4 regions of the Bacillus sp. FJAT-45350 genome follow, and region 3 is predicted to be linked to each of the others. Evidence: riboswitches for the same ligand, from Rfam matches in the RefSeq annotation. Region 3 holds a riboswitch; each other region holds the start of a gene.
What was found. A riboswitch is a leader RNA that binds a small molecule or an ion and turns the genes downstream of it on or off. The one in region 3 is predicted to bind S-adenosylmethionine.
Positions count from the first base shown of each region.

Region 1: it holds a riboswitch for S-adenosylmethionine, as region 3 does, so the genes downstream of both, metK (methionine adenosyltransferase) here and CD003_RS12400 (homoserine dehydrogenase) in region 3, are expected to answer to the same signal.
Region 2: it holds a riboswitch for S-adenosylmethionine, as region 3 does, so the genes downstream of both, CD003_RS13365 (methionine ABC transporter ATP-binding protein) here and CD003_RS12400 (homoserine dehydrogenase) in region 3, are expected to answer to the same signal.
Region 4: it holds a riboswitch for S-adenosylmethionine, as region 3 does, so the genes downstream of both, CD003_RS17360 (methionine ABC transporter ATP-binding protein) here and CD003_RS12400 (homoserine dehydrogenase) in region 3, are expected to answer to the same signal.

Region 1 is NZ_NISU01000002.1:256,703-259,899, forward strand. Features, by position in the region: gene pckA (phosphoenolpyruvate carboxykinase (ATP)) at 1-521, opposite strand, end outside; gene CD003_RS22095 (HpcH/HpaI aldolase/citrate lyase family protein) at 889-990, shown strand; SAM riboswitch class I at 1,114-1,223, shown strand; gene metK (methionine adenosyltransferase) at 1,485-2,690, shown strand; gene CD003_RS17870 (gamma carbonic anhydrase) at 2,948-3,197, opposite strand, start outside.
Region 2 is NZ_NISU01000001.1:2,660,636-2,663,832, forward strand. Features, by position in the region: gene CD003_RS13355 (MetQ/NlpA family ABC transporter substrate-binding protein) at 1-258, opposite strand, end outside; gene CD003_RS13360 (methionine ABC transporter permease) at 285-950, opposite strand; gene CD003_RS13365 (methionine ABC transporter ATP-binding protein) at 928-1,953, opposite strand; SAM riboswitch class I at 2,058-2,166, opposite strand; gene CD003_RS13370 (stalk domain-containing protein) at 2,507-3,197, shown strand, end outside.
Region 3 is NZ_NISU01000001.1:2,449,420-2,452,616, reverse strand. Features, by position in the region: gene aspS (aspartate--tRNA ligase) at 1-1,662, shown strand, start outside; SAM riboswitch class I at 1,740-1,847, shown strand; gene CD003_RS12400 (homoserine dehydrogenase) at 1,933-3,171, shown strand; gene CD003_RS12395 (hypothetical protein) at 3,180-3,197, opposite strand, start outside.
Region 4 is NZ_NISU01000002.1:163,309-166,505, reverse strand. Features, by position in the region: gene CD003_RS17370 (MetQ/NlpA family ABC transporter substrate-binding protein) at 1-96, opposite strand, end outside; gene CD003_RS17365 (methionine ABC transporter permease) at 112-777, opposite strand; gene CD003_RS17360 (methionine ABC transporter ATP-binding protein) at 774-1,784, opposite strand; SAM riboswitch class I at 2,027-2,143, opposite strand; gene CD003_RS17355 (MFS transporter) at 2,223-3,197, opposite strand, start outside.

The DNA.
Region 1 (3,197 bases), on a different contig from region 3:
GTTTCAGAACGAGTACCATCTACAGCAGGGTCTGCTTTAAAATTAGGTGCATAGATAACTGAGAAATCTGTATTGTGTGTTTTTAATTCTTCTTCAGTTGGACGAATGAATAATTGACCAGCGAAAAGGTTATGCCATGCAAATTCATTAATTACTTGAATTGATAAACGGTAATTAGGGTCAGCACCTGCAAAGGCACGAGAAACAAATAACTCTTCTCTGTTACCTAGGTAGTTAATAACTTTATGATATAGGTTTGTGAATACCTCTTTTTCGATCGGTTGGTTCACGTCGCCCCAATCAATTTTGTCTTTAATAGAGTCTTCCATTACAATATATTTATCTTTAGGAGAACGTCCTGTATATGTTCCTGTTGATACACTAAGGGCACCCGTTGCTGTAAGTGTACCTTCTTCTCTCATTAGTGATTTCTCAACTAATTTTGAAGCTGGAAGATCTAAAAGAACATTATCTCCTTTTAAAATTTGCTCTAATTCGGTTGCAAAACTAACTGTACTCATGGCAACAAAACCCTTTCTTCAAAAATTTTCTTTTATTATTTATAGATTATTAGATAGTATGAATGAATTTCTTAATGGAATTAGTATAACACATTATATTAAATAGTCTATACTAATATTTGAATTTATGTGACTAACTCTTAAATATTGAGAAAAGAGTGTAGACAACGCTCAGATTAAGTCTACTAAAGGTTGTTCAAAAAGTCTTGTTCTTTTAATTATGAAATTTGATAAATAAGTAATGCAACTTTTATTAACGATATGAAACTTTCATTCTAAAAATTGAGTGGTACCGTGTGTCTTCCTATAAAGAAGATATATGATAAGACTAAGTAAAAAGTATGTATATAATAAGGAAGAAACTGGTGTGCCTGACGTATCAATGTATGATATTGCTACGGTTTCAGCAGTAGTTTCAGCGTTAGTGACTGTGTTTGGAAACGCCTTTAATATCCCTAAAAAATATTAACTTAAATTAATCGGTAGCACTAGGAGTTAGCAATCCAATTGCACATCCTAAAACTACAAAGATGTCAACTAGTAAAGGTTGACATCTTTGTTTAACTACGTTATGATATGTCGCGAACGGATACTCTTATCCCGAGTTGGTGGAGGGACAGGCCCTATGAAACCCAGCAACCTACATCTAGATATAGATGGTAAGGTGCTAACCTGCAAGACATTTGTCTTGACCGATAAGAGGCGAAAGGTGACTATATTACCCTTTTTCTCAATATGGAAAAGGGTTTTTTCGCGAATAAGGGGAGATTTAGGTTCCCTAGCGCATAAAGAGGGCTGATATTAGATAACACTTTAGATAAGTGATCCTTATTCCTGTTTTCTTTATGATACACATCTGCCAGGTTTACTCACAATTTTTTAGTGGGAATGAGTGCCGTATCAAATTTTCGTACATCCTATATAATGAAAATAATAGGACTGTGCAAAGGAGGGTACAAATTAATGGAAAAGAAAAGAAGTCGACGTTTATTTACATCAGAGTCAGTAACTGAGGGTCACCCGGATAAAATTTGTGACCAAATTTCAGATGCGATACTTGATGAAATTTTGAGAAATGACCCGAATGCTCGTGTTGCTTGTGAAACATCTGTAACTACAGGACTTGTTCTTGTTGCTGGTGAGATTACAACGAGTACATATGTGGACATCCCGAAAATCGTACGTGAAACAGTAAAGGATATTGGCTATACACGTGCAAAGTATGGATTTGATTCAGAGACTTGTGCGGTATTAACGTCAATTGATGAGCAATCAGCTGATATTGCACAAGGTGTTGATAAAGCATTAGAAGCGCGTGAAGGACAAATGTCAGACGAAGAAATAGATGCTATCGGTGCAGGTGATCAGGGGTTAATGTTTGGTTATGCAAATAATGAAACAGATGAGTTAATGCCGTTACCGATTTCATTAGCACACAAAATCTCCCGTCGTTTAGCCGAGGTACGTAAAGAGGATATTCTTCCGTATCTTCGCCCTGATGGAAAAACGCAAGTGACTGTTGAATACGATGAAGACGGGGAGCCTGTTCGTGTAGAAACAATCGTTGTTTCTACACAACATCATCCAGAAATCTCATTAGAGCAGATTCAACGTAATATTAAAGAACATGTAATTCATCCTGTTGTTCCTTCTCATTTAATTGACGAGAACACAAAATACTTTATTAATCCAACTGGTCGTTTTGTTATCGGTGGACCTCAAGGGGATGCTGGTCTAACAGGACGTAAAATTATTGTTGATACGTATGGCGGTTATGCTCGTCATGGCGGCGGTGCATTCTCTGGTAAGGATCCTACAAAAGTGGACCGCTCAGCAGCGTATGCAGCACGTTATGTAGCGAAAAACATCGTTGCAGCTGGACTGGCAGATAAGTGTGAAGTACAGCTTGCGTATGCTATTGGTGTAGCGCAACCAGTATCAATTTCAATTGATACATTTGAAACAGGAAAGGTTTCTGAGGAAGTATTAGTAGAAGTTGTTCGTAATAACTTTGACTTACGTCCCGCAGGAATCATTAAAATGCTAGACTTACGGCGTCCGATTTACAAGCAAACAGCAGCATACGGACACTTTGGTCGAACTGATGTTGAACTTCCATGGGAACAAACAGATAAAGCAAAAGCATTGAGAGAGCAAGCGCTATCTTAAGAACGAAAAAGAATCCTACCATAGTGCCGGTAGGATTCTTTTTCGTTCAATTATGAATGATGAGTTATGAGTTATAAATTGCAAATTTAGAATTGCAAATTAATATGGCAATTCAAGCACAATTAAAGTGAGTAGGGAATGAAGCCAAAAAATAAAAGCTTGGCTAAATAAGTCAGCCAAGCTTTAAGAATTCCAATTTGCCATTAGCAATTAGCAATTCGAATTTTGCCATTTAATTCATAACTCATAACTCATAATTATTTCTTCTGAAGGCTCTTATACCACTGCCCCTTCTCCACATATTCTCGTCTGATTCTTGCCATGTCTTTTCGGTCTTCGTCGTTTAATTCTCTAACGACTTTGGCAGGTCTTCCGAAGGCAAGGGAGTTTGGTGGAATTTTCTTACCTTGTGGTACTAGACTTCCTGCTCCGATAAAGGCTCCTTCACCAACTTCTGCTCCGTCTAATACGATAGAGCCCATACCAATGAGACTATTTTTCTTTAGA
Region 2 (3,197 bases), 210 kb from region 3:
ACCGTTTCCTAAAGCGATGTTCGGTTGAACATAATCACTAAATTCAATAACTTCAATTTCATATCCTTTTTCTTCAAGTAAAGGTTTAATAGCATTACTTACCATATCTGCATAAGGGCCAGATGTTGCTCCGATTACTAATTCCTTCTTTTCTTCAACAGGCTCTTCACTAACATCAGATGTTGCTTCTTCATTTCCACCACAAGCAGATAGTATTCCTAGCAGTAGAATAATAGATAATAAAACTAGCTTTTTCATATTCAATTTCCCCTTTTTCTCTTCTTTTATTTTTTATCAACAAATCTAGCAACTCGATCACCAGTGAATTGTAGAATTTGTACAATACAGATTAAAACAATGATTGTTGTTAACATAACGGTGTCATCGTAACGATAGTATCCAAAACGAATAGCAAGATCCCCTATCCCTCCACCGCCAACAATTCCAGCCATAGCAGAATACCCCACAAGGCTAATCGTAGTTATCGTTACGCCCTGAATAAGTCCTGGTCGCGCTTCTGGAAGGAGAACATCCTTAATAATCATCCACGGTGTAGCACCTACAGAAACAACTGCTTCAATAACGCCTTTATCAATTTCACGTAAAGATGACTCAACCAATCTTGCAAAAAACGGAATTGCCGCTACTGATAAAGAAACCGAGGCGGCTTTTGGTCCAATTGTTGTTCCTGCTATCAATTGCGTTAAAGGTAAAAGAGCAACGAGTAATATGATAAATGGAATAGAACGAATTAAATTTACAAAAAATCCCACAACACTCTTAATAAATGTGTTTTCTAGAAAAAGTCCTTTATCGGTGACAAATAACAAGATTCCAAGTGGTAATCCAAAAACCAATGCAACACTTAGTGCAATAGATACCATAAGTACCGTCTCAAGAAATGCTTTGTTCATTTCTGGAAGTAAATTAACTAGCGTTTCTAATAGCATCTGCAATTACCTCCAAATTTTCAGTACGTGTTCGGATTACTTCAATAGCCCGTTCTACTTCAGAATGCTCTCCAATAAGCTCCATAATAAAAATCCCTAGAGGTACTTCTTTTATGTACTCAATCTTTCCATGTAGAATATTCCCATTCACTTGAAACTGCTTAAAAACATCTGAAATAACAGATTCTTCTGCTATTGCTCCTTTAAATTGAACTTTCACAATCGTACCTTTACGTTTTTCTATTAACTGTGATGGTAGTTCAAATTGTAAAACACTATTAATGAAATCCCTTGTCAACTGTTGTGTAGGAGAAGCAAACAATTCATATACAGTGCCTTCTTCAATAATCCGTCCATCTTCCATTACTGCCATACGATCACAGATTTCCTTTACTACTTCCATTTCATGTGTAATTAACACGATGGTTAACCCAAGTTCTCTATTAATCTTTTTTAATAGGGACAAAATTGATTTTGTTGTATTTGGGTCTAGTGCAGAAGTAGCTTCATCACATAGTAGTACTTGAGGGTCGTTAGCAAGCGCCCTCGCTATGCCAACCCTCTGCTTTTGTCCCCCACTAAGTTGTGCAGGATAATGACCACTTTTGTTTGATAACCCTACCATTTCTAATAATTCTGTCACTTTTTTATTTATCTCAGCTTTAGGTTTCCCAGCAGCTTTTAACGCGATCGCTATATTTTCAAAAATTGTTTTTGAACTGATTAAATAAAAGTGTTGAAATATCATTCCAATTTTTTGCCTAGCTTCTCTTAAGGATTTTTTATTTAACTTTGTTAACTCCATTCCATCAATCTTAATTTCACCTGATGTCGGTTTCTCTAATAAATTTAAACAGCGTAATAGTGAGCTTTTTCCAGCCCCACTATAACCGACAATTCCAAATACCTCTCCTTTATTTACAGTTAGAGAGACATGGTCTACTCCCATTACGGTTGTTTTTTTTGTTTTATATTCTTTAACTAAATCTGTTACCTCAATCAAAACGTAGTCCCTCCTAAAATTAATTAAATTAATCCCAAATTCTTAGATTTTGTAAAAAAATAGACCCCTTCATCTGAAAGAGGCCTAATATCACGCACATTATAGCCTTATCTTTCAGAATAAGTTAATTATTCTGCAGGAGTTAGCACCATCCCATAATTTGGAGGTTGCTGGACTTCACCGGGCCTGTCCCTCAGTCGCTCTTGATAAGTTATTTTTATAAAATTGTTAAGTTGATAATATAACCAAGTAATCAGGTTGTCAATATCGTTTTTTCGCTTTAATACACAAAAGAGCGCTTTCATTATTGATACTACAACAAATAAACTATTTATTATTTATTTTCTAAAAAACTAAATCAGTTCTATTAATTAAGAGGCTAGGGTTGGGCACCTCTTTGTTTTGTAATAACAAAACGTCCTTTCTATCTTTTATTAGCTCTACTCTTTTACAAAGCCAATATTACCAATTTTTGTTTTAATGTATCATATAGTCCCTTTTTCTATTATACTAGAGTAATATAATCACTAAGAATTTATGGAGGGTTGCATCAATGAAACAACTATTTAATAGTGGCCATCATTCTTACATCGTCCTTGCTATACTATTATTATTTCTTTTTCCTACTAATAGTTTAGCAAACTCATCGATTGAAGAAAAATGTGGATATAGCGCCCAACCTGGTGTGAATCCAGATTATCAGACAGTAAACTGTTTACTAACAGAAACAGCACTGGACTACAATGTTCCACCGGAAATTGTAAAAGGGATTGCAGAAGTAGAAAGTGGTAACTGGAGACAATTTCATCCAGATGGTACCCCAATCATTACAGACGATGGTGGCATTGGAATTATGCAGATTACACTGTATCAAGATTATGATCAAGAAAGATTAAAAAATGATATTGTGTATAACATTAAATCAGGCGTGGAAATGCTAGATTCTATGTTTGCTAGAGGTGACTTACCGAAGATTAACGGACATGAAAGACATATCATTGAACATTGGTATTTCTCTGTAATGGCATATAATGGAATAAAACCTCTAAATAGTCCTATCGTACAAGCTACTGGCGAACGAAATCGCAAGGCATACCAAGAAAAAGTATTCGATGTCATTGCAAATCGTAGCTTGGTAACGTTAACTGAACTACCTTTAGATAGTAGTCATTTTCAATATGACTCGAATAGTAGCAATAATATTACATTCACTAAAGATGTTACTACGTCTGCTAAATTAACAG
Region 3 (3,197 bases):
TCAGGAATTGTACAGGTTGTATTCAGTCCTGAAATTTCTGAAGAGGCATTGAAAATCGCTGACCGTGTTCGTAGTGAGTACGTATTAGATGTTGAAGGAACAGTTGTAAAGCGTGACGATGAGACAATTAATGAAAAGATTCCAACAGGAACGGTAGAAGTTCATGTTAATAAAATTACAATTTTAAATGCTTCGAAAGCTCTTCCATTCCAAATTGAAGAAGGTACGGATGCTTCGGAAGATATTCGTTTAAGATACCGTTATTTAGATCTTCGCCGTCCAGACATGCAGGAAACTTTTATGCTACGTCATAAAACAACAAAAATGATTCGTGATTACTTAGATAACAATCGTTTCCTAGAGATTGAAACACCAATGCTAACAAAAAGTACACCAGAAGGAGCACGTGATTATTTAGTTCCAAGTCGTGTACACCATGGAGAGTTTTATGCATTGCCTCAATCACCACAACTATTTAAGCAGTTATTAATGGTTTCAGGCTTTGAGCGTTATTATCAAATTGTACGCTGTTTCCGTGATGAAGATTTACGTGCTGACCGTCAGCCTGAGTTCACTCAAGTCGATATCGAAACTTCTTTCATGGATAAAGAAGATTTAATTTCAATGATGGAAGAAATGATGGTAAATGTTTTAAAAGAAACAAAAGGTATAGATGTACAGCTTCCATTCCAACGTTTGACGTACGATGATGCGATGAACCGTTATGGCTCAGACAAGCCTGATACTCGTTTCGACATGGAGCTTGTGGAGCTCTCTGATATCGTCAAAGATAGTAACTTTAAAGTGTTTACTAGTGCCGTTGCAAACGGCGGAATTGTTAAAGGATTAAATGTAAAAGGTGTTGCAACGAAAATGTCTCGTAAAGAGATCGATGAGTTAGCAGACTTTGTTGCTATTTATGGAGCAAAAGGTTTAGCTTGGTTAAAAGTCGAAGAAGACGAGCTAAAAGGGCCAATTGCGAAGTTCTTTAACGAAGAAGAGACAGCTGCGATTCGCAAGGAGCTAAATGCCGAACCAGGAGATTTATTATTCTTCGGAGCTGATAAGAAGCAAGTTGTATGGGATAGCCTTGGAGCTCTTCGTTTGAAGTTTGGTAAAGAGCTAGGACTTATCGATAACAGCAAATTCAACTTCCTTTGGGTAGTAGACTTCCCACTTGTTGAATATGATGAAGACGGAAAACGTTATGTGGCACTACACCATCCGTTCACAAGTCCGAAAGTAGAAGACCTTGATTTACTAGATAAAGAACCAGGTAAAGTTCGTGCAGAAGCATATGACCTTGTTCTTAATGGTTATGAGCTTGGTGGAGGTTCACAACGTATTTATCAACGTGATGTACAAGAAAAAATGTTCTCTGCATTAGGATTTACTCCTGAAGAGGCAAAAGAGCAATTTGGATTCCTTCTAGATGCATTTGAATACGGTACACCTCCACATGGTGGGATTGCACTAGGTTTAGACCGTCTAATTATGTTACTAGCGGGAAAAACAAACTTACGTGATACAATTGCATTCCCTAAAACAGCAAGTGCTAGCTGCTTATTAACGAATGCACCAGGTGAAGTAAGTGAAGCTCAATTAAAAGAATTAAACTTATCAATTGTTCCAAGGAAAGAAGAGAAAAAAGTTAACGCATAATTGAAAAAATATTGACTTTCTAATTTTCAAAACATATAATCTACATCAAGACATGACGTTTTAAAAAAATTATATAGAACTTATCAAGAGAGGCTGAGGGACTGACCCGATGACGCCCAGCAACCTGTTTGGATCAAACAAAGGTGCTAATTTCAGCAGAGCTATCTAGTTCTGAGAGATAAGTGAGGCGTGAGAAACCTTTCCTTATCTGGAAAGGTTTTTTCTTTTTTCAAGAAACACTATAAACACGTTCATCAAGGAGGAGTAATAATGTTATCAGTAGGTTTAATTGGATTTGGAACAGTTGGGACTGGAGTATATGAGAGAATAGAAGAAACTCGTTCGACGTTAGAAAGCTTATTACAGCAAGAGATTAGTATAACTAAAATCTTAGTAAGTAATCGTGAAAAGGAAAGAGAGTTATCTATCGATAAGACGCTCCTTACAGATAATGAAGAAGATTTTTTTAAGGAAGAGTATGATTTAGTATTTGAAGCAATTGGAGGAACGATACCAGCAAAGGACTATGTTTCTAGTTTTTTAAATAGAGGTATTCCTGTGATTACTGCTAATAAAGAGTTAGTTGCAAAGCATGGGAAGGAATTAGAGGAATTAGCAAATGAACATGATACGTTTTTAGGATATGAGGCAACAGTTGCTGGAGGTATACCAATTGTTAATGCCCTAAAGGCTAATTTAGCTACGAGCCCTATTCATAAAGTTTTAGGAATTCTTAATGGAACGACAAATTACATACTAACGGAAATGAATGAAAAGGGAAAAGGGTTTGAGGAGGCTTTAACTGAGGCACAAGAGCTTGGTTTTGCAGAGGCTGACCCGACAGATGATATCGAGGGATTTGACAGTTGGTACAAAATTCGAATACTCAGCCGCCTCTGTTTTGGCGAATGGCCTGAGGAATACAATGTACGACGCACTGGTATCACAAAGATCGAAAAATGGAAAGTGACAATTGCAGAGGAACTAGGGCTTACGATTAAATTAATTGGGGAAGCCAAGAAGATTAACGGAACAATTAAAGGGAGTGTTGCACCAGCATTTGTAACGAAGAATCATAGTTTTTCACATATAAAAAGTGTATCAAATGCTGTTCAAGTAGTTAGTGAGTGGTTCGACAATTTGAGCTTTACTGGTCCTGGTGCAGGAAAGAAGCCAACGGCGAATAGTATGATAGAGGATTTTGTTTTTCACTTTCACAATAAAAGTAGTCATTTAGTAAAGCTACAAGCCCCAATACAAAATAATAATTTTGACGAGACGAGATTACTTTTATTTTCTAATAAAGATGAAGAAAAACCGTTAAAGGAAAAGCTTCAACAGTTTAATCATAAGATAGAACAAGTTTATTGTAATGGAGAAAGATTGGTTTGGGTTATAACTATATCTGAAGTAGAATTAGAAGGTTTTCAAGATACTATTCCTAATTGTTTTCCTATCTTTGGGGATGAAGAAATAGTTAAACTGAACAAGAATATCGTATCTGTCTAACATTTATCTTAATAGCCTTTCTTTAG
Region 4 (3,197 bases), on a different contig from region 3:
TGCTTCTTCTTGAGCTGGCGCGTCGTTCCCTCCGCCACATGCAACAAGTGCTAATGACAGAACACCTGCTGATAGAAAACTAAAAAACTTTTTCATCTTATTTGCCCCCTATTATCGTTTATCTGTTTTATTTGTAAACCAATCCCCAACCAACTGAATGACATAAACAATCAGTAGAATGGCAATGGTAGCTACCCATACATAATCCCATTGATTTCTCTGGAATCCATCCATAAATGCTAAATAACCTAGACCACCTGCTCCAATTACACCTGCCATTGCTGTATAACTAACGAGCGCAATTGCTGTAACTGTAATACCTGAAGTTAGAGCTGGCTTTGATTCTGGAAGTAAAACCTTCCAAATAATCTCCAAATGACTAGCCCCCATAGATTGAGAAGCTTCGATAACCCCTTTATCAATTTCTCGAAGTGCGATTTCAACCATTCTCGCATAAAATGGTGCTGCACCAACAACCAATGCTGGTACTGCTGCCTTCCATCCGAAAATCGAGCCAACAAAAAACTTCGTAAATGGAATTAACAATATAATTAATATAATGAATGGAACTGAACGAAACACATTTACAAATGCTGCTGTAATTACATGAACCACTTGATTTTGCCAAAGGTTACCCTTAGCTGTAAGGAATAATAACAAACCTAAAATTAGGCCAAAAAATGCAGTTAGTATAACGGATACGAACGACATATAAAACGTCTCTAATGTCGCTTCCCACACTCGTTCCCATCTGATGTTCGGAAATAATTGATTCATCGATCAATCACCTCCACTTCAACTTGCTGTTCCCTTATAAATGAAATCGCTTTTGAAAGTTCATCTTCACTTCCATCAATATGGATAAAGAGTGTTCCGTAAGAACCATCCTGAGTTTGAGAAATTTTCCCTTGCAATATATTAACCTCAACATCAAATTGACGAATCAATTGTGTGATTAATGGACGTTCTGTTTCATCCCCTACAAAAGTTAACTGGACAACTTGACCAGATTCTTTAAGTTGTAAGGAGTCTTTCGTTTCTTCAGGTTCTGTAATTTGCTTTACAAACTCCTTCGTAATATCAGCTTTCGGTTGTCTAAAAACTTCTAATACTGGTCCTTGTTCAGCAATGTTACCTGCTTCAATAACAGCAACTCGGTTACATATCTTTCTAATCACATGCATTTCATGCGTTATTAAGACAATCGTTAATCCTAGCTTTTTATTAATATCTACTAGTAAATCAAGAATTGAATCTGTCGTCTTTGGGTCTAGTGCCGACGTTGCCTCGTCACACAAAAGAACTTTTGGATTATTTGCGAGTGCTCTTGCAATACCAACTCTTTGTTTTTGTCCTCCACTTAATTGAGAAGGATAAGAGTCACCGCGCCCCTCTAGACCAACAAGCTGTATTAATTCTTTTACTCTCTTTTCACGGTCATTTTTTTTAACACCCGCAATTTCAAGAGGGAATGAAATATTTTCTCGTACAGTTCGAGACCAGAGTAAATTGAAGTGTTGAAAAATCATACTAATTTCTTGTCGGGCTTTTCTAAGCTCTTGCCCAGTCATTGATGATAGATTCTTCCCTGCAATAGAAACGGTTCCTTCTGTAGGCCGTTCCAAGTTGTTAAGCATTCTAATAAGCGTACTTTTACCCGCACCGCTATATCCGATTATTCCAAAAATTTCACCTTCGTTAATATCAAGGTTAATTCGATCAATAGCAGTAACCGTTCCATCTCGTGTTTGGAACACTTTCCTGATTTGACTTAAACTTATCAATGTAAACACCCTTATCTTTTTCTCTATTTACTACTATCTCTCTTTCATATCTAGTAATCTAACACTTAGTATACACATTGAAATACCCATAATTAAATATAAGAAAATCTCAAAATTTCGACAAATATAACTATATATCTACAACTGGATTATATAAGCTAACTACACTTGACTTTAGAGATTAAAAAAACCTTCCCGTCATCATCATGAGCAGAAAGGTTTAGTAGCGTATCTGAGCCTTTCTCTCATCTTTCAAAGCAATTTGCTTTGTAGGATTTAGCACCTTACTAAACATGTCAATACATGTTTAAGGTTGCTGGGTTTCATCGGGCCAGTCCCTCCACCTCTCATGATAAGAGTTACATTTAATTAATGTTTAATTTCATGAATGAATCATAGCATGGACAATCTTTTAGTGTCAACGGTTTTTTCTCTTTTTTACGACACCTTTCGCACCTTTTTTTTCCCTTGATCATTGTCATAACGACGAAAGACCAAAAAGAAGTAAATTGAACCAATTAAGTAAAGAGCTCCCGTAATCGAAAAAACGATAGCATAGCCATAATAAGAGCCATGAAGCATAACAATGGTCATCGAAACAGGACCCATGACAGCCCAGCCCAATTGGAAGACCATCTGTCCTACTGAGTTTGTTAACCCTTTTATTGAATCATCAACACTTCTCATCATTAACGACATTTGAATAGGGTTTCCAGCATTCATTAATGCCTGTCGAAACAGAAAACCAATCACAGCAATCCAGAGGTTTTCTGTGTAAGCAGTTAATAATAAGAAAGGCAATGATGACAATTGCAATATGACAACCGCTTTTACTTCACCAAACCGCTGAACTACAGCAGGACCAATCATAAATGCGACCGCCGTCATACCCTGGCCAAGGGAAAGAATTAGCCCAACAAGAGATTTGCTAATTTCAAACCGGTCAGTAAAATAAATGTTTAAATAAGGTATCACAAGACCAGAACCAAAACCAATCAAAATTTGAGCTACCGCAAATAACGCTATAATTTTAATTCCAGATTTATGCGTAGTGACTAACTTTTTTAAAGAGCTTGCTGCTGATTTTTCTGTTTTCAACTTACGAGTTTCACAGATTTTCAATATTGGCCACAATGCCGCAAAGAAGAAGATAGAACCAATTAATAACGTAATTCTTACACTTGTAAGAGTGTCAATTGTAAATACAAATTGAAATAAATCTGTTAAGCCTCCACCTAAAGCATTACCAATGACATTAGCCACCATAATAACCGCAAAGTTAAAACTAAATAAGTGTACTCGTTCCTTCTCTGTAGAGTTCTCAGCTAACAATGGTATAGAAGCTACTTGAATACAGGCCATAAACAGTCCTGTCATAAATGCTGTATATAATAGTGAAGACTCTGTCACCAG